Regions from separate parts of the Streptomyces sp. NPDC048057 genome, predicted to be linked through region 3. Evidence: riboswitches for the same ligand, from Rfam matches in the RefSeq annotation. Region 3 holds a riboswitch; each other region holds the start of a gene.
What was found. A riboswitch is a leader RNA that binds a small molecule or an ion and turns the genes downstream of it on or off. The one in region 3 is predicted to bind cobalamin.

Region 1 (6,451 bases), on a different contig from region 3:
TCGTCGCACGCCCTGATGGGCGGCCTGGTGGGCGCCACCGTCGCGTCCGTCGGCTTCGACGCGGTCAACAGCGGCACTGTCATCACCAAGGTGCTGATCCCGGCCGTGGCCGCGCCGCTGGTCGCCGGTATCGCCGCGATGCTGGCCACCCGACTGACGTACAAGATCGGCCGCAACACGGACGCCAAGGGCACCGACAAGGGCTACAAGGCGGGTCAGATCGCCTCGGCCGGCCTGGTCTCCCTGGCCCACGGCACCAACGACGCCCAGAAGACGATGGGCATCATCACCCTGGCCCTGGTCGCCAGCGACGTGCTCGACCCCGGCTCGAACCCCCCGCTGTGGGTCATCGTCTCCGCGGGCGTCGCGATCGCCCTCGGCACGTACCTCGGTGGCTGGCGCATCATCCGCACCATGGGCAAGGGCCTGACCGACCTCCAGCCGCAGCAGGGCTTCGCCGCCCAGACCAGCGCGGCGACGGTCATCCTGGCCTCCTCGAACCTCGGTTTCTCCCTCTCCACCACCCACTCCTGCTCCGGCGCCGTCATGGGTGCGGGCCTGGGCCGCAAGGGCGGCGTGGTCCGCTGGTCGACCGCCACCCGGATGTTCGTGGCCTGGGGTCTGACCCTGCCGGCCGCCGCGCTGGTCGCCGCCGCCTCCGAGTTCGTGACCAAGCAGGGTGACTGGGGCGTGGCCGTGGTCGCGGTCTTCCTGGTCGCCTCCAGCGCCGCGATCTGGGTGATCTCCCGCCGCCAGGTCGTCGACCACACCAACGTCAACGACGTCGACGAGCAGGCCGAGGGCGTCGCCGCACAGGGCGCCGACGAGCCCGCCGGCGTCGTCACCACCGCCATCGCGGCCGTCACCCCGCCGCCGGCCGGCGGCACGGGCGCCACGGACGGCGCCGACCTCACGAAGACCATCCCGGCCTCCGCCTCCTCCGCCGCCTCCTCCACGGTCTCGGCGTCGGAGAACGGCCCGGCCAGCCCGGCTGCGGTGTAAGGACAGAGCAACATGAAAATCGACTGGGAAGCCCTCGGTTCCGTCTTCGGCGTGAGCCTCGTCGCCACCGTCGCCCTCGTCGGCCTCTTCTCGCTGGGCGTGGTGATGCTCAGCAAGCAGGAGCAGACCGCGGGCGCCTCGGGCGGTGGCTCCGGAGTGCTGGTGCGCACCGGTGCGTACGCCTGCTTCGCGCTCTGCGCGGTGGCCGTGTCCTACGGCATCTATCTCATCGTCGACTGATCGGCCGATCCGGCCGCATCACCGCGCCACGACGGGCCGGGGCGTACGTCCAGCGAGGACGTACGCCCCGGCCCGTCGTGGCGCACGGCTGTCCACACCTTTCCTTTGCCCTTCTTCGCCGCAGGTCAAGGGCGTGCCGCCGGTCAAGGGCGAGTTGACGGCCCTTCTCGCCCCGTGGTGGACTGCCGGGGCCATTACGGCGGCAGCAGAGGAAGTCCGGTGCGAATCCGGCGCGGTCCCGCCACTGTCACCGGGGAGCCCTCCCCGGGAGCCAGGAACTCTCGCCGCCGATCACGTCGAACCAGGGCGCGGACACCCTGAGTGAGGACATGCGACATGCGCGGCCACGGCTTCGTACCTGCTCTGCACGCACCGGGAAGAACACCGGGGCGCACCCGCCCCGCGGGGCACCCGGCGCGTCCCTGCGGCCCCATGACCGGCTGAGCCGTGCGGGCCGACCGGGTCTTCGCGTACGGCGCCGCCATCGGCATCCTCGGTGACCTGCTCTTCGGTGATCCGCGCCGGGGACACCCCGTCGCCGCCTTCGGCCGGGCCGCGGGCGCCGTGGAGCGCACCCTGTGGCGCGACCACCGCGGGTGGGGCGCGCTGCACACCGCCGTGTGCGCCGGGGGCGCCGTCGCCGTCGTGGCGCTCGCCGCACGCGGGGCGCGCCGACACCCCGCCGCGTCCGTCGCCCTGACCGCCGCCGCCACCTGGGCCGTCGTCGGGGGCACGTCGCTGGGGCGCGAGGCGCGCACCGTCGGGGACGCGTTGGCGGCCGGCGATCTCGCCGCCGCCCGGGCGCGGCTGCCGCACCTGTGCGGCCGGGACCCGCACTCCCTGTCCGAGCAGCAGATCGCCCGCGCCGTGGTGGAGTCGGTCGCCGAGAACACCTCCGACGCCGTGGTGGGCGCCCTGGTGTGGGGCGCACTCGCCGGGGTGCCCGGGCTGGTGGGCTTCCGCGCGGTGAACACCCTCGACGCGATGGTGGGGCACCGCTCCCCGCGGCACCGCCGCTTCGGCTGGGCCTCGGCGCGGCTGGACGACGTCGTCGGCTGGCCGGGGGCGCGGCTGACGGCCGTGCTCGCCGTGGTCGCCGGGGACGACCCGCGCGCGGCGGCACGGGCCTGGCGGGCCGATGCGCACCGCCATCCGAGCCCGAACGCGGGCCCCGTGGAGGCGTCGTTCGCGGGCGCGCTCGGGGTCCGGCTCGGCGGCACGCTGTCGTACGGCGGCCGGACGGAGCACCGGGCGCCTCTGAACGGCGCCGCCCGCCCGGTGGAGGTCGAGGACGTGGCGCGCGCGGTGCGGCTGTCGCGGCGCGTCGGACTGTTGGCGCTGGGGACGAGCGTGGCCGCACGGCTGCTGGTCGGGCTGGCCCGTACGCACGTGACGGCACGGATTCGGAAGGGGCGGGGCACATGACCGGTCAGCGACGCGGTGGCGGACTGCTCGTCGCCGGTACGACGTCCGACGCGGGCAAGAGCGTGGTCACCGCGGGGATCTGCCGCTGGCTGGCGCGCCAGGGCGTGAAGGTGGCCCCGTTCAAGGGCCAGAACATGTCCCTCAATTCGTACGTGACGCGCGACGGCGCCGAGATCGGACGGGCCCAGGCCATGCAGGCGCAGGCCGCCCGGGTGGAGCCGAGCGCGCTGATGAACCCGGTGCTGCTCAAGCCGGGCAGCGACCGCACCAGCCAGGTGGTGCTGCTGGGCCGTCCCGTGGGCGAGATGAGCGCCCGCGGCTTCTTCGGCTCCGGCACCCCGGCCGGGGGCGGCGGCCGGGAGGCGCTGCTGTCGACGGTCGTGGAGTGCCTGGAGGAGTTGCGCAGCACGTACGACGCCGTCATCTGCGAGGGCGCGGGCAGCCCGGCGGAGATCAACCTGCGGCGCACGGACATCGTGAACATGGGCGTCGCGCGCGCCGCGGACCTTCCGGTGCTCGTCGTCGGGGACATCGACCGCGGCGGCGTGTTCGCGTCCTTCTTCGGCACCACGGCCCTGCTCGCCCCGGCGGACCAGCGCCTGGTCGCCGGGTACCTGGTCAACAAGTTCCGCGGCGACGTGAGCCTGCTGCGACCCGGCCTCGACATGCTCGAAGGGATCACCGGGCGCCGCTCGTACGGCGTCCTGCCGTACGCGCACGGGCTCGGCATCGACGAGGAGGACGGCCTGCGGGTCTCGCTGCGCGGCGCGGTGCGCGAGTCGGTGGTGGCTCCCCCGGTCGGCGACGAGGTGCTGCGGGTGGCGGTGTGCGCCGTGCCCCTGATGTCCAACTTCACGGACGTCGACGCGCTGGCGGCCGAACCGGGCGTGGTGGTGCGGTTCGTGGACCGGCCGGAGGAGTTCGTGGACGCGGACCTCGTCGTCGTCCCCGGCACCCGCGGCACGGTCCGGGCGCTGGCGTGGCTGCGCGAACGCGGCCTGGCCGACGCGCTGCTGCGGCGGGCCGCCGAGGGGCGCCCGGTGCTCGGGATCTGCGGCGGCTTCCAACTGCTGGGCGAACACATCGAGGACGACGTGGAGTCACGGGCGGGCGAGGTGCCCGGGCTCGGCCTGCTGCCCGTACGGGTCCGGTTCGCCGCGGACAAGACCCTGGCGCGACCGACCGGTTCGGCGCTCGGTGAGCCCGTGGAGGGGTACGAGATCCACCACGGCGTCGCCGAGGTGCTGGGCGGCGAGGCGTTCCTGGACGGCTGCCGGGTGGGGTCGGTGTGGGGGACGCACTGGCACGGCTCGCTGGAGAGCGACGGCTTCCGCCGCGGCTTCCTGCGGCGGGTCGCCGACGCGGCGGGCCGCCGCTTCGTCCCGGCCCCGGACACGTCCTTCGCCGCGCTGCGCGAGGAACAGCTCGACCGCCTCGGCGACCTGATCGCGGAGCACGCGGACACGGACGCGCTGTGGCGCCTGATCGAAGGGGGCGCCCCCGCGAACCTCCCCTTCGTCCCGCCGGGACACCCAGACCACGCAGCCCACGCAGCCCACCCGGGGACGCCTTCATGAGCACCGGGCTGTCCTTGTGCCGCCACCGCGCCGTGGCAGGCATGCAACGCTTGTCCCTGCGGTCCGCAGAGACCAACGCTCCTGCACGTCATCGGTGGGGGCGTCAGGGGCGCGAGGAGCTGCGCGACCAGCCACAGACGGCCGGCACCCAACGGGCGGGCCCAGCCGCACAGGGGCGCGGGGAACTGCGCGACCAGCCACAGACGGCCCGCAGCCAAGCGACCACCTCGACCACCACGCACCCACACCCCGCGCCCCGGGAGGCCACCGCATGAGCCGCACGCCCTACCCGTTCACCGCCCTCGTGGGGCAGGACGACCTTCGGCTCGCGCTGCTACTCAACGCGGTGTCGCCGCGCGTCGGGGGCGTCCTCGTGCGCGGGGAGAAGGGGACCGCGAAGTCCACCGCCGTGCGCGCGCTCTCCGCGCTGCTCCCCGGCATCGCCGTCGTCGCCGGCTGCCGCTTCTCCTGCGACCCCGCCGCCCCCGACGCCGACTGCCCCGACGGCCCGCACGAGGCGGGCCCCGGCACGGTGCGTCCCGCGCGGATGGTGGAGTTGCCCGTCGGTGCTTCCGAGGACCGGCTGGTGGGCGCGTTGGACATCGAGCGGGCGCTCGCGGAGGGCGTGAAGTCCTTCGAGCCCGGACTCCTCGCGGACGCGCACCGCGGCATCCTCTACGTCGACGAGGTGAACCTGCTCCACGACCACCTGGTGGACGTGCTGTTGGACGCCGCCGCGATGGGTGCCTCGTACGTGGAGCGCGAGGGCGTCTCCGTACGGCACGCGGCGCGGTTCCTGCTGGTGGGGACGATGAACCCGGAGGAGGGCGAGCTGCGTCCGCAGTTGCTGGACCGGTTCGGGCTCACCGTGGAGGTCGCGGCGTCCCGGGAGCCCGACCAGCGCGTCGAGGTGGTGCGGCGCCGGCTCGCGTACGACGACGACCCGGTGGCCTTCGCCGCCGAGTGGGCCGCCGAGGAGCAGGCGCTGCGGGACCGCGTGACGGCCGCGCGGGCGCTGTTGCCGCGGGTGCGGCTCGGGGACGCGGCGCTGCGCCAGATCGCCGCGACGTGCGCCGCGTTCGAGGTGGACGGGATGCGCGCGGACATCGTGATGGCCCGTACGGCGACGGCGTTGGCCGCGTGGGCGGGGCGTGAGGACGTGCTGGCCGAGGACGTGCGGCAGGCGGCGCTGTTGGCGCTGCCGCACCGGCGGCGGCGCAACCCCTTCGACGCGCCCGGCCTGGACGAGGACAAGTTGGACGAGACGTTGGAGCAGTCCGCCCCGGACGCTCCCGACGACGACCCGGAGCCGGACCCCGACACCGACCCGGACGGCGGCGGAGACGGCGGGGGCGGGGGCGGTCAGCCGCCGCAGGACGGGCCTGAGGCACCGGAGGCTCCGGGTGCCCCGGACGCTCCGGACGTCCCGGCCCCGTCGCCGTCCCCCGACCAGTCGGAGCCCGCCGGCGCGAGCGCCGGGCAGCAGGCGGTCTCGGCCGGCGAGCCGTTCCGTACGAAGGCGCTGACGGTGCCCGGCACCGGCGACGGCGCGGCGGGCCGCAGGTCCCGTGCCCGCGCCGAGCACGGCCGCACCACGGGCTCGCGCCGCCCCCGCGGCGCGCTCGGCCGGCTGCACCTGGCGGCGACCGTACGGGCCGCGGCTCCGCACCAGCGCTCCCGCGGGCGCAGCGGCGCCGGCCTGGTGGTGCGCCGGGACGACCTGCGGCAGGCGGTGCGGGAGGGGCGCGAGTCGAACCTGGTGCTGTTCGTCGTGGACGCTTCGGGGTCGATGGCGGCGCGACGGCGGATGGGCGCGGTCAAGGGCGCGGTGCTGTCGCTGCTGCTGGACGCGTACCAGCGGCGCGACAAGGTCGGCCTGGTCACCTTCCGGGGGCGGGACGCGGAGGTCGTGCTGCCGCCGACGTCCTCGGTGGACGCCGCCGCGGCCCGGCTCGACCAGGTGTCCACGGGCGGGCGCACCCCGCTCGCGGCGGGGCTGCTCACGGCGCACGACGTGCTGCGGGTCGAGCGGATGCGCGATCCCGCGCGCCGTCCGCTGCTGGTCGTGGTCACCGACGGCCGGGCGACCGGCGGGCCCGAGCCGGTGGCGCTGGCGTCCCGGGCGGCCCGCCTGCACGCCGCGCAGGGGACGGCTTCGGTGGTCGTGGACTGCGAGTCCGGCCCGGTGCGGCTGGGCCTGGCGGGCC
Region 2 (6,451 bases), on a different contig from region 3:
GGACAACGAGCCCGTGACCAAGGTCCCGTTCGCCGAGCTGTGGGGCTCCTGCGACCGGGTCAACGCCGGACAGTTCTTCGCCTGGAACAAGGACGCCAACACCGTCCCGATCTACCGCTTCACCCCCAGGGGCGGAAACCACAACTACCCCAACACCCAGTGGTCGCCCTCCAGCGGACAGGTCGACGCCGAGGACGACGCCGTACCCGGGAAGAAGCCCGGACACTGCCTCTCGCAGGACGGCGAGCAGCGCGAGGACCGGCAGTTGGACGAGGCGACGCAGCGCCGGATCACCGTGGAGTACGCCACCGCCTTCTTCCGCCGCCACCTCGGGGGCGACACCACGACCGACGCGCTGCTCACCGGCCGCCGGCAACTGCCCGGCCTGAAGGGCGTGGTCGGCGTCGAGACCAGCAAGGGCCGCACACCGTAGCGCCGCGACCCCGGCGGTACGCTGCACCGCATGATCACTTCAAGCGGGGTCAACGACGACGTCGAGGTCGCCATCGCCGCGGTGCTCGCCGGCGCCGACGTGGTGCGCGACCTGTACGGCCAGCAGCTCGACCGCATCGACAAGGGCGCCGGCGACTTCGCCACCACCGCCGACGTCGCCGGTGAGAAGGCGATCCTCGACGTGATCCGCAGCGCCCGGCCCGAGGACGCCCTGCTCGGCGAGGAGGGCGGCCAACAGGGCGCCGCCGACACCGCCCGCCAGTGGCTGGTGGACCCCCTGTGCGGCACCCTGAACTACGCCGTGGGCACCACCGTGGTGGCCGTCAACGTGGCCCTGCGCGGCGGCGCCGCCGCGGTGGCCGACCCCTTCTCCGGCGAGGTCTTCCACACGGACGGAACGACCGCGCGGGTACGGCACGAGGGCGTCACCGCACCCCTGGAGCCGTCGCCCGTCTCGCGCCTGGTCGACGTCAACCTGGACCCGCCGTTCCCGAGCGCCCCCGGCTTCCGGGCGGTGGAGCTGCTGGCGCGCCCCGAGTTCACCGACCACTTCCGCCCCCGCGTCGTCTCCTCGTCGCTCGCCGTGACCTGGGTGGCCGCCGGGCGGCGCGCCGCGTACGTCACCGACGGCGGCGACCTGTCCGACAGCGTCCACTTCGCGGCCGGCATCGCGCTGTGCCGCGCCGCCGGCTGCGTGGTCACCGGCATCGACGGGGCGCCGCTCGGCTCGACGGGCCGCGGGCTCGTCGTCGCCGCGGACGCCGAGACGCACGAGCTGCTGATGGCGGCCATCGGGGCGTGAGCGCCGGGCCCCGCTGTACGGTCGACGGCTACCCGAGCTGGGGTGTCGAGGTACGGACCCGCAGCAGCGGCTCGTACTGGAGCTCGCCCGGGAGGCGCTGGAGGACGCCGGCCGCCGACCCGGGCGGCTCGCGGGCCGAGGCGCGGGCGTCTTCGTGGGCGCCATGTGGGACGCCTCCGGACCGGTGCTGGCCCGGGCCGGCCAGACCGGCGCGCGCTGCGCCATGACCGGCGCCCACCGCGGGACCGTGGCGCACCGCGTCTCGTACGCCCTGGACCTGCGCGGACCGAGCGTCGTCGTGGACATCCTCCGGCGCCCTGAGGGTCCCCAGCACGACGGGACAGGAAGAGGCCGTCCGGTTGGCACACCGCCGTGCCGGCACCGAACGGGACGGCGTGCAGTACGGGGAACCGCACGGAACCGGAACACCGGTCGGGGACCCGGTCGAGGCCGCAGCGTTCGGCGCGGCAGTGGGCGCAGAACGCACCACCGGGCCCCTCCTCGTGGGGTCGGTGAAGTCGAACATCGGTCACGGCCGCCGAAGTCATTCGGCGCGCCGACGGGTTACGCTTCCTGCGCCCTGTGGGGGAAGTCCGGTTGAAATCCGGCGCTGACCCGCAACGGTGGACGCCGTCCCGGCCCGGGACGGCGTGAGCCCGATCACCCACGGCGGCACACGATCCTGTCAACTCGCCGTGGACTGCGAGAGGATGCCCGGCCCGGTGCTCCGTGCCGCTCCTCCGGGGTGCACGGCCCGAGCCGAAAGAGGCTCCGCTCGTGGCCGTACGCACCGAAGGGACTCCGGCACCCCCACCGACGGAACGCGACGGGCCCCCGCACCCCGGAACGGCGCCGGCGACCGAACGACGGGTGCCGGTGCTCCCCTTACTGTTGGTCCTCGCCCTCGCCCTGCCGCTCTCCGTGGTCTGCGCCGTCGCCATCGGGGCGTCCGGCATCGGCTGGGGCCGGGCCCTGTCCCACCTGTGGGCCGGGCTGACCGGCGGCACCGTCCCCGCCGACCGGGTCGCCGAGTACACCATCGTCTGGGAACTGCGCTTTGCGCGCGCCGTGTTGGCCGCCGTGGTCGGCGCCGGCCTGGCCGCGATCGGCGTCGCGGTCCAGGCCATGGTGCGCAACGCGCTCGCCGACCCCTTCGTCCTCGGCATATCCTCCGGCGCCGCCGTCGGCGCCAACGCCGTCATGATCTTCGGCGCCTTCGCCGCACTCGGCGTCTGGGCCCTGTCCACCGCGGCCTTCGTCTCGGCCCTGCTGGCGATGGCCCTGGTGTACGCGATCGCCGGCAGCGCCGGGGGACTCACCCCCGTCCGACTCGTGCTCACCGGCACCGCCCTGTCCTACGGGTTCACGGCGATCACCACCTTCATGGTCTTCGCCGCCGAACACGGCGAAGCCGCCCGCTCGGCCATGATGTGGCTGCTCGGCAGCCTCGGCGGCGCCGACTGGGCCGCCGTCCCCGTCGCCGCCGGCGCCGTCCTCGCCGGACTCGTCCACCTCGGGCTCTCCGCACGGCGGCTGAACGCCCTCGCCATGGGTGACGAGACCTGCGCCGCGCTCGGCGTCGACCCGGACCGGCTGCGCCGGGAGCTCTTCGTCGTCTGCGCCGCGGTGACCGGCGCGGTGGTCGCGGTCAGCGGTGCCATCGGCTTCGTCGGGCTCATGGTCCCCCACGCCGTACGGATGCTCGTCGGCGCCGACCACCGCAAGGTCCTCCTGCTCGCCCCGCTGACGGGCGCCGTCCTGCTGGTCTGGGTGGACGTCCTGTCCCGGGTGGTGCTCGCCCCCGCCGAGCTCCCGGTGGGCGTGCTGACCGCGGTGATCGGCGTCCCGTGCTTCGTCCTGCTGCTGCGCGGTCGCGGCTATGCGTTCGGAGGCCGCGCATGAACGTCGACATCGACGAGGTGACCGTGACCGTCCACGGGGCGCGCTTGGTCCGGGACGTCTCCCTGCACGCCGACAGCGGCCGGCTGGTCGGCCTCGTCGGCCCCAACGGCAGCGGCAAGTCCACCCTGCTGCGGTGCGCCTACCGTGCGCTGCGCCCGTCCGCCGGCGCCGTCCGGCTGGACGGCGCCGACCTGCACGCCCTCAGCCCGCGCGAGGGGGCGCGGCGCGTGGCCGCACTCCCTCAGGAGACCGTCGGCGAGTTCGACTTCACCGCCTGGGAAGTGGTGGCCATGGGGCGACTGCCGCACCAGCGCGCCGCCGCGAGGACCACCGCCGACGACCGGGCGGCCTGCCGTGCCGCGCTGGACGCGGTGGGTGCGGCCCATCTGGTGGACCGCGGCTTCCTGTCCCTGTCCGGGGGAGAGAAGCAGCGGGTCCTCATCGCCCGGGCACTGGCACAGCGGCCCCGGGTGCTCGTCCTCGACGAACCCACCAACCACCTGGACATCGCCCAGCAGTTGGAGGTCCTGCCGCTGGTGCGCAACAGCGGGCTCACCGTGCTCACGGCGCTGCACGACCTCAATCTCGCGGCGGCGCACTGCGACGTCCTGTACGTGATCGACCGCGGCCGGATCGTCGCCGACGGACCGCCGCAGGAGGTGCTGACCGCGGATCTGCTCGCGAAGGTGTTCGGCGTCCGGGCCCACCGGGTCCGGCACCCCGCGTCGGGCGCGTTGCAGCTCCTCTTCGACCGACTGCCGGGCGACGGCCCGACCGCCTGACCCCCGTGCCCCTCCCCACCCGCACCCCAAGGAGACCTCACCGTGCTGTTCCTTCCCCGCCCCCTGCGCACTCCGGCGCTGCTGCTGACGACCGTCGCGGTCCTCACCGGCTGCGGCGCCACCGTCGAGCCGGCCGAGGGGGACCGGGACGACGCGGCACGCGGCCACTACCCGGTCACCGTGGAGAACTGCGGCGAGCGCCGCACCTTCACCAAGGCCCCCGAGCGGGTGGTCACCAATGACGTCGGCATCACGGAGATCATGTTCGCGCTCGGCCTGGAGGAGCGGATGGCCGGCTTCGTGATGCCGGACACCAAGGGCTCGGTGCACCGGGTCCCCTGGAAGGGCGGCTACGACCGCACCCCCTGGCTGTCCAAGAAGCGGATCAACACCGAGCTGGTGCTCGACGCACGGGCCGATCTGGTGTTCGCCGGCTGGAACTACGGCTTCGACGAGGGCGAGGGCTTCACCCCGGCGAAGCTCAAGGAACTCGGCATCGACTCGTACGTGCTGAGCGAGTCGTGCCGCAGCGGACGCACCAAGGCCCGGGGCGTGATGCCTCCGCTGGACGCGCTCTACACCGACCTGCTGAACCTGGGGAAGGTCTTCGACGTCGAGGACCGCGCGAAGGACCTGGTGGCCACCTTCCGCAAGGAAGTCGCGGACGCCGAGGCCATGGCGCCCCGCGGCGCCGACCGCCCCCGGGTCTTCCTCTACGACGACGGCCGCGACCGGCCCTTGACCTCCGGCGCCTTCGCCGGCCCGCACGACATCATCACCAGGGCCGGTGGCGACCACGTCATGAAGGACCTCAAGGACACCTGGACCACGGTCGGCTGGGAGACCGTCGTGGAGCGCGACCCCGAGGTGATCGTCATCAACAACTACGGGAACGTGAGCGCCGAGGAGAAGAAGCAGTTCCTGCTGTCGTACGCCCCGCTCGCCCGGGTGTCCGCGATCAGGAACAAGCGCTTCGTCGTCCTGGACTACGTCGACCTCGTGGAGAGCCCGCGCAACCCCTCGGCGATCGGCCGGCTCGCGAAGGAACTGCGCTGAGCGGTGCACGACCAGGTGGGGTGACGGCGCGCGAGCCGTACCGATTTCGATGCTCAGCCGTGAATGGCTTCATCATCTTCCGTTCCGAGCCACCCGGCTGCCAGCATCTGCGCACGTCGTCAAGACGCCACCCGTCACCCCACCACGCACGTCACCAGGCGTGGGAACCCGCCTGGTCCGACGCATGGCAACACGAGGAGTACCCATGGCAATCCGCAGACGCGCCGGCTCCCTCGCGGCCCTGGCCCTCGCCGCCCTTGTGACCGTCTCCTGCGGACGCTCCGACCAGGGGAGCACCTCCAACGCAGGAGGTCCCGCCGCCGCGGGCAAGAGCGCCACCGACCTGCTGCCGCCGGACGTCAAGAAGAAGGGCGTGCTGCGCGTCGCCACCGCCGTCGGCTACCCGCCCATGGAGATGTACAAGCCGGGCACGACCGAGCTGACCGGGGTCGACCCCGACCTTGCCCGCGCCGTCGCCGACAAGCTCGGGCTCAAGCTCGAACTGACCAACGCCGCCTTCGACGGTCTGATCCCGGGGCTGAAGTCCGGACGGTTCGACCTGGTCATGTCGTCCATGACGGACAGCCCCGAGCGCCGCAAGGCCGTGGACTTCGTCGACTACTTCCGCACCGGCGGGGTGATCATGACGAAGAAGGGCAACCCCGAGGGCATCAAGACCCTGGAGGACCTCTGCGGCAAGTCGGTCGTCCTCGCCAAGGGCAGCTCCAACCTCGACATCGGCCAGAAGCAGAACGCCGAGTGCGCCGAGAAGATGCGGATCTCGCAGAGCGAGGACGCCCCCACCGGACTGCTCCAGCTCGACAGCGGACGCGCCGTCGCGACCATCGTCGACTACCCCGTGGCCGCGATGTTCGCGAAGGAGAAGGGGACGTACGAGGCGCTGCCGACCCAGTACGGCGCGGCCCCCTGGGGCATCGCCGTGGCGAAGGACCGCAGCGGTCTGCGGGACGCCGTCCGCGTCGCGCTCCAAGGGCTGATCGACGACGGCGGCTACCGGAAGATCCTCGACTCCTACGGAGTCGGCGGCAGCGCCGTTCCCAAGGCCACCGTCAACGACGGCGCCTGAGGAGAGGGAACGCGATCATGTCCCATCTCAGCAAAAACGTTCCTGCGCAGAAGGTCGCACCCACCCCGGCGCCCCTGGCCGACGCGGAGTCCACGGCCGACGACCTCGTCCTCAAGGTGACTTCCCGCCCCCGCCCCGGGCGCTGGCTGGCCGTCCTCGCCGCCCTGTTCTTCGCCACCTGGCTCGCGTACACGATCATCGTCAACCCCAACCTCCACTGGGACGTCGTCGTCGACTACCAATTCGACGACCGCATCCTCAAGGGCCTCTGGGTGACCGTCCAGCTCACCCTGATCTCCATGGCCGTCGGCATCGCCATCGGCGTGCTCATCGCGGTGATGCAACTCTCCGAGAGCCCGGTGCTGCGGC
Region 3 (6,451 bases):
CGTCCCGATCGAGAACGCCACGCTGCACAACCTGAAGAACGTCTCGGTGGACGTGCCCCTCGGGGTGCTGACCGTGGTCACCGGCGTCGCCGGCTCCGGGAAGAGCTCCCTCGTCCACGGGTACCTCTCCGGCCGCGAGGGGGTGGTGGTGGCCGACCAGTCCCCCATCCGCGGTTCGCGCCGCTCCAACCCGGCGACGTACACCGGCCTGCTCAACTCCGTCCGCACCGCCTTCGCCAAGGCCAACGGCGTCAAGGCGGCCCTGTTCAGCGCCAACTCCGAAGGCGCCTGCCCCGCCTGCAACGGCGCCGGGCTCATCTACACCGACCTGGCGATGATGGCCGGCGTCACCACCGTCTGCGAGAAGTGCGAGGGCAAGCGCTACACCCCCGAGGTCCTCACCTACAAGCTGCGCGGCAAGAACATCAGCGAGGTCCTGGACATGCCGGTGAAGGAGGCGTACGACTTCTTCCCCTCGGGCCAGGCGCACGCCGTCCTCGGCCGGCTCGCCGACGTGGGCCTCGGCTACCTGCGGCTCGGCCAGCCCCTGAACACCCTCTCCGGCGGCGAGCGCCAGCGGCTGAAGCTCGCCATCCACATGGCGGAGAAGGCGTCGACGTACGTCCTCGACGAACCGACCACCGGTCTGCACCTCGCCGACGTCGACAAGCTGCTGGCCCTGCTCGACCGGCTGGTGGACGGCGGCAACTCGGTCATCGTGATCGAACACCACCTCGCGGTGATGGCCCACGCCGACTGGATCGTCGACATCGGACCGGGCGGCGGCCACGACGGCGGGGAGGTCGTCTTCACCGGCACCCCGCGGCAACTCGTCAGCGAGGGCGACACCCTGACCGCGCACCATCTGCGGACGTACGTCAACGGCGGCTGACCTCCACCGGACGGTGGTCGGAAGGGGGCGGGGCCGCGACGGCGCCCCGCCCCCGGCGCGCGGGCGACCCGGTCGGCGTGGTCCACCTCACCATCCGGATGCCGGACGCGCCCTGCCGCCGCTGGCCGACCGCCCGCTAGGGTGACCGGTGCAGCTGGTTCGCCCCGTCCGCCAGACGGAACGCGTCGTAAGAGGGAACCCGGTGGGAATCCGGGACTGCCCCGCAGCGGTGAGCGGGAACGACCGCCGTCATACGCACTGGGTCCGCGAAGGACCTGGGAAGCGACGGCCAGTAGGTGCCCGCCGGGAGACCGGCAGGCGTGCCCGCGAGTCCGAAGACCTGCCCGTTGCCCGCACGCGGACGATCCGCGCGCGGTCTTCCCGGTGACCTCGTGGGCGGGTCGGCGTGTACGGCGAAGGACGACCGCGCCCCGGCGCGCGCCCTTCGCACCGTCACCCCTTCGCGCCCCCGTCCCGTCACCGGGACCTCAGGGATTCATCTCGCGAAGGAGATCTCCGTGACCACCGAGTCCGCAGCCGCGGCAGCACGGGCCACCGTGTACGGCTACCCCCGTCAGGGTCGGGGCCGGCAGTTGAAGAAGGCGATCGAGGGCTACTGGAAGGGCCGCGTCACCGCCGGAGCCCTGCACGCCACCGCGGCCGAGCTGCGCCGCGACACATGGCGGGAGCTGGCGGCGGCCGGCGTCGACGAGGTCCCGACCGGTGACTTCTCGTACTACGACCACGTCCTGGACACCACCGTCATGGTGGGCGCCGTACCCGAGCGCCATCGGACGGCCGTCGCCGCGGACGCCCTCGACGGGTACTTCGCGATGGCCCGCGGCACCCAGGCCGTCGCCCCGCTGGAGATGACCAAGTGGTTCGACACGAATTACCACTACCTGGTGCCGGAGCTGGGGCCGGACACGGTGTTCACCGCCGACTCGGGCAAGCAGGTCGCCGAGCTGACGGAGGCACTGGCGCTGGGGCTGACCCCGCGGCCCGTGCTCGTCGGGCCCGTCACCTACCTGCTGCTCGCCAAGCCCGCTCCGGGAGTGGCCGCGGACTTCGATCCGCTGACCCTGCTGGACCGGCTCCTGCCGGTGTACGCGGAGGTCCTCGCCGATCTGCGTGCGGCCGGCGCCGCCTGGGTCCAGCTCGACGAGCCCGCGCTCGTCCAGGACCGCACCCCGGCCGAGCTTAATGCCGCGCGCCGCGCCTACCGGCTCCTCGGCACCCTGACGGACCGTCCGAAGCTGCTGGTGGCCTCCTACTTCGGCCGGCTCGGAGCGGCGCTGCCCGTCCTCGCCGCGGCGCCGGTCGACGGGCTCGCCCTGGACTTCACCGAGTCCGCCGCCGCCAACCTCGACGCGCTGGCCGCCGTCGGGGGCCTGACGGGCAAGCGCCTGGTCGCCGGCGTCGTCAACGGGCGCAACGTCTGGGCGAACGACCTGGAGAAGTCCCTCGCCGCCCTCGGCACCCTCCTCGGTCTCGCCGACCGCGTCGACGTGGCCGCCTCCTGCTCCCTGCTGCACGTCCCCCTGGACGCTGCCCTGGAGCGGGACGTCGATCCGCAGATCCTGCGCTGGCTCTCCTTCGCCCGGCAGAAGGTCGCCGAGGTCGTCGCCCTCGCCGAGGGCCTGGCCCGCGGCACCGACGCCATCACCGCGGAACTCACCGCCAACCGGGCCGCCCTCGCCTCCCGTGCCGCCTCCCCCGTCACCCGGGACCCGGCCGTACGCGCCCGCGCCCGCGCGGTGACAGACGCCGACGCCCGCCGCTCCCAGCCGTACGCGCAGCGCACCGCGGCCCAGCGCGAACGCCTCGGGCTGCCGCTGCTGCCGACCACCACCATCGGCTCGTTCCCGCAGACCGACGAGTTGCGGGTGGCCCGCGCGGACCTGCGGGCCGGCCGGATCGACACCGCCGGCTACGAGCAGCGCATCCGGGCCGAGATCGCCGAGGTGCTGGCCTTCCAGGAGAAGACCGGACTCGACGTCCTGGTGCACGGCGAACCCGAACGCAACGACATGGTCCAGTACTTCGCCGAGCAGCTCACCGGCTACCTCGCCACCCGGCACGGCTGGGTCCAGTCGTACGGCACCCGCTACGTCCGCCCGCCGATCCTCGCCGGCGACGTCTCCCGCCCCGAGCCGATGACCGTGCGCTGGACCACCTACGCCCAGTCGCTCACCGACCGCCCCGTCAAAGGCATGCTCACCGGCCCGGTCACCATGCTCGCCTGGTCGTTCGTCCGCGACGACCAGCCCCTCGGCGACACCGCCCGGCAGGTCGCCCTCGCCCTGCGCGACGAGGTCGGGGACCTGGAGGCGGCGGGGACGTCGGTGATCCAGGTCGACGAGCCAGCGCTGCGCGAGACCCTGCCGCTGCGCGCCGACGACCGGCCCGACTACCTCGCCTGGGCCACCGAAGCGTTCCGGCTCACCACCGGCGGCGTCGCCGCCGGCACCCAGATCCACACCCACATGTGCTACGCCGAGTTCGGCGACGTCGTCCAGGCCATCGACGACCTCGACGCCGACGTCATCAGCCTGGAAGCCGCCCGCTCCCACATGCAGGTGGCCCGCGAACTCGCCTCCCACGGCTATCCGCGGGAGGCCGGCCCCGGCGTCTGGGACATCCACTCGCCCCGGGTGCCGAGCGTCGAGGAGGCCGCGGCGCTGCTGCGCACCGGGCTGGAGGCCATCCCCGCCGGACGGCTGTGGGTCAACCCCGACTGCGGTCTGAAGACCCGGGGTTGGGCCGAGACCCGGGCCTGCCTGGAACACCTCGTCGCCGCGGCGCGCACCGTCCGCGCGGAGCTGGGCTAGGACGCTTCGAGCGTGGCGGGCGTCGGCCCGTCGGGGCGCACGGTGATGCCGTACGCGGCCCCCTTCGGGACGGCGTCGAAGCGCGGGACGTACAGGGGCAGTAGCTGTTCCAGGAGGACGGTGGACTCCCGGAGCGCGAACTGGAGGCCGAGGCAGGCCCGCGGCCCGAGCCCGAAGGGGAGGTAGCTGCCCGACTGGTCGGGGCGCCGCCCGGGGGTGGTGAAGCGCTCGGGGTCGAACGCCCCGGGCGCTTCCCACACGTCGGGGTCGCGGTGCGTCAGGTACGGGCAGACCAGGACGTCGGTGCCGGCCTCGATCGCGTGTCCGGCGAGGACGTCGTCCTGCGCCGTCCAACGCGGCAGGATCCACGCGGACGGGTAGAACCGCAGCGTTTCGTGGACGAGGGCCTGCACGGCCTGCCGCCGCTCGGGGGTGCCCGCTTCGCCCGCGGCCAGCGCCCGCTCCCGGGCCTGCGGGTTCTCGTCCAACAGGAGGTGGAGCCAGGTCAGGGTGGTGGCCGTGGTCTCGTGGCCGGCGAGGAGCAGGGTGACCAGCTCGTCGCGAATCAGCCGGTCCGTGTACTCGGGGCGGGTTGCGGATGCTTCGATCAGGACGTGCAGGAGGCCCGGGCCGTCGGGTCCTTCGTCGCCGTCGCGGGCGGCGGCGATGGCCCGGCTCGCCAAGGCGTCGATCCTGGCCAGCTCCGCGGCGACGGCCTCCTTCGCGGAGACCTCGTCGGCCGGCAGGCTCGGCAGCGCGGCCACCACCGCGGGCATCTCGCCCAGGGTCCGCTCCGTCTCCGCGTCGACGGGGTGTCCGGTCAGGGACCGCCAGATGGTGTCCAGGGCGAAGCGGCGCATCTCCTCGCCGACGTCGAAGACCTCCCCGCTGCGGGCGTGGCCCGCCCAGCGCTCGGCGGTGATCCGGGCGGCCTCGGCGATCCGCTCCTCGTAACGCCGCATGCCCCGGCCGGTGAACTGGGACTGGAGCAGGCGCCGTTGGCGCTGCCACGCCTCGCCCGTCGCCGACAGCACGCCGTCCCCGATCAGCATCCGGGCGCGGTGCGAGCGCTTGACGTAGCGGTCGGGGTGGAGCGCGAGCACGTGCTGCACCGCCGGGGGCGCGGTCACCAGGACGGTGGGGCGCGGTCCGAGCCGGACCGCGGCCACGCCGCCGAGCTGCCGTTGGGCCTCGGTGAGCAGGTCGACGAGGTCACCGCCCCGCTCCCGCCACTGCGCGACGGCTTCGGGGGCGAGTTCGGGGACCGGTCGGCCGGTCGGGAGCGGCTCGGGCGGCGGGCTGCCGGGAGGGACACGGGTGGCCACGGGGGTGCTCCTGTTCGGCGGCTGGTGCGTCTGCGGACCGGGCGCGGTCCGCCCGCACTGTAGGCGACGGAGTCGTCCGCCCGACAGCCCATCACGACCGGACCGGCGGGTTCCGCGCCGATCCCGGCCGATCCGGCCGCCCGGCGCGCTCCGCAGTAACCCGTTCGGGGGATTCTCCGGGCGACTTGCGGCCCGCTATACGTAGTGCCCTCTCGACAGTGCGGAGGGTCCGGCATGAGTGCTCCGGCTCCGGTGGCGAGCGTTCGGCTCGTACGACCGCAGGACATGTTGGTCATCGACTTCGACTTCTACAACCTGCGGCCGGACCTCGCCGCCGACCCCCCGCAGGTGCGTCGGGTCGACCCCGCGCAGCGCGCCTACGTGGTCGCCCGGTTCGAGTCGCAGCACGTCACCGAGCAGACGGTGTACGAGGGCGAGCCGAACCGGCCCGCTCCGGGTGACACGGCGGCCCGCGCGGTGGGGCCGAGCCGGATCGCCTTCGTCGTGCCGGAGACGGTCAAGACGCTCCCGTACAGCGAGGCCGGGCTGCTGCGGTGGTGGCAGTGGGTCATGCGGGTGGTGCCGGCGGCCGGGCGGCCCGGCGGGCTGGAGACCGATCTGCTGGTCGTGGACTGGTTGCACCTGACGCCGGAGCAGTTCGCGACGTGGGACCACGCCGAGACGCCGGTCGAGCACGACGGCCGCACCGAGCTGTGGCACACCCGGCTCGCGTTGCGCGGCCCCACCGGGCGGCCCGTTCCGCAGTCGCAGCCCACCGTCCGCGTGGTCGCCGCCGACGAGCCCGCCGACGAGCAGGAGGCGAAGCTCTTCGGCGCGCTGAACCCGGAGGGCTTCGACTTCCGCCAGCTCATCGCCCTGACCAATCCGCCGGAGCCCGTGGCGGCGCCCGTGGACGTCGGACTGCTGGCGCTGAGCGCCGCCGGCGCCACCCTCGACCTGGACGGGCGCTGGGAGCCGAGCACGTCGTCCGGGCTCAACCTCAAGCACTGGGAGCACCACGCCTGGCTCGGCCGGGACAACAAGGTCGTGCTGGAGCAGTACGGATTCCTCGTGCCCTACGGCCACCGGGCGCTGCTGTTCACCGAGACCAAGCGGACGTTCGACGGGACGACCGGGGTCGCCCACCTGGAACAGCGGCGGTTCATCAGGATCACCGAGCCGGTGAAGGCGTACCCGGGGGCGTACGGCCTGCCGTACGGAGGCCGCTCCTTCCCCTTCACCGAGATCGCCGTGGAGAACCCGGTCCCGCCCGACCTGCCGCAGCATCCGGAGCCGCTGCTCTCCGGCCGGCCGGACGCCGGCATCTGGATCCAGTCCATCGCGACCGGCACGGACGTCGTGTTCGTGCTGCGGGGCACCGCCGCGACGGGCCGCGAGGTCCG

Region 1: another riboswitch for cobalamin. It lies ahead of AB0E05_RS07900 (cobalamin biosynthesis protein); the one in region 3 lies ahead of metE (5-methyltetrahydropteroyltriglutamate--homocysteine S-methyltransferase).
Region 2: another riboswitch for cobalamin. It lies ahead of AB0E05_RS15925 (iron ABC transporter permease); the one in region 3 lies ahead of metE (5-methyltetrahydropteroyltriglutamate--homocysteine S-methyltransferase).

Annotation. Positions count from the first base shown of each region.
Region 1 is NZ_JBEZNF010000005.1:252,269-258,719, reverse strand. Features, by position in the region: gene AB0E05_RS07910 (inorganic phosphate transporter) at 1-1,002, shown strand, start outside; gene AB0E05_RS07905 (hypothetical protein) at 1,015-1,242, shown strand; cobalamin riboswitch at 1,412-1,543, shown strand; gene AB0E05_RS07900 (cobalamin biosynthesis protein) at 1,690-2,667, shown strand; gene AB0E05_RS07895 (cobyric acid synthase) at 2,664-4,244, shown strand; gene AB0E05_RS07890 (putative cobaltochelatase) at 4,516-6,451, shown strand, end outside.
Region 2 is NZ_JBEZNF010000012.1:51,668-58,118, reverse strand. Features, by position in the region: gene AB0E05_RS15945 (alpha/beta hydrolase) at 1-433, shown strand, start outside; gene AB0E05_RS15940 (inositol monophosphatase family protein) at 464-1,255, shown strand; partial or broken gene AB0E05_RS15935 (beta-ketoacyl synthase N-terminal-like domain-containing protein) at 1,269-1,499, shown strand; partial or broken gene AB0E05_RS15930 (hypothetical protein) at 1,615-1,734, shown strand; cobalamin riboswitch at 1,795-1,942, shown strand; gene AB0E05_RS15925 (iron ABC transporter permease) at 2,033-3,157, shown strand; gene AB0E05_RS15920 (ABC transporter ATP-binding protein) at 3,154-3,939, shown strand; gene AB0E05_RS15915 (ABC transporter substrate-binding protein) at 3,985-4,995, shown strand; gene AB0E05_RS15910 (ABC transporter substrate-binding protein) at 5,201-6,082, shown strand; gene AB0E05_RS15905 (amino acid ABC transporter permease) at 6,100-6,451, shown strand, end outside.
Region 3 is NZ_JBEZNF010000034.1:38,881-45,331, reverse strand. Features, by position in the region: gene AB0E05_RS31410 (excinuclease ABC subunit UvrA) at 1-892, shown strand, start outside; cobalamin riboswitch at 1,081-1,234, shown strand; gene metE (5-methyltetrahydropteroyltriglutamate--homocysteine S-methyltransferase) at 1,411-3,723, shown strand; gene AB0E05_RS31400 (cytochrome P450) at 3,720-5,048, opposite strand; gene AB0E05_RS31395 (hypothetical protein) at 5,283-6,451, shown strand, end outside.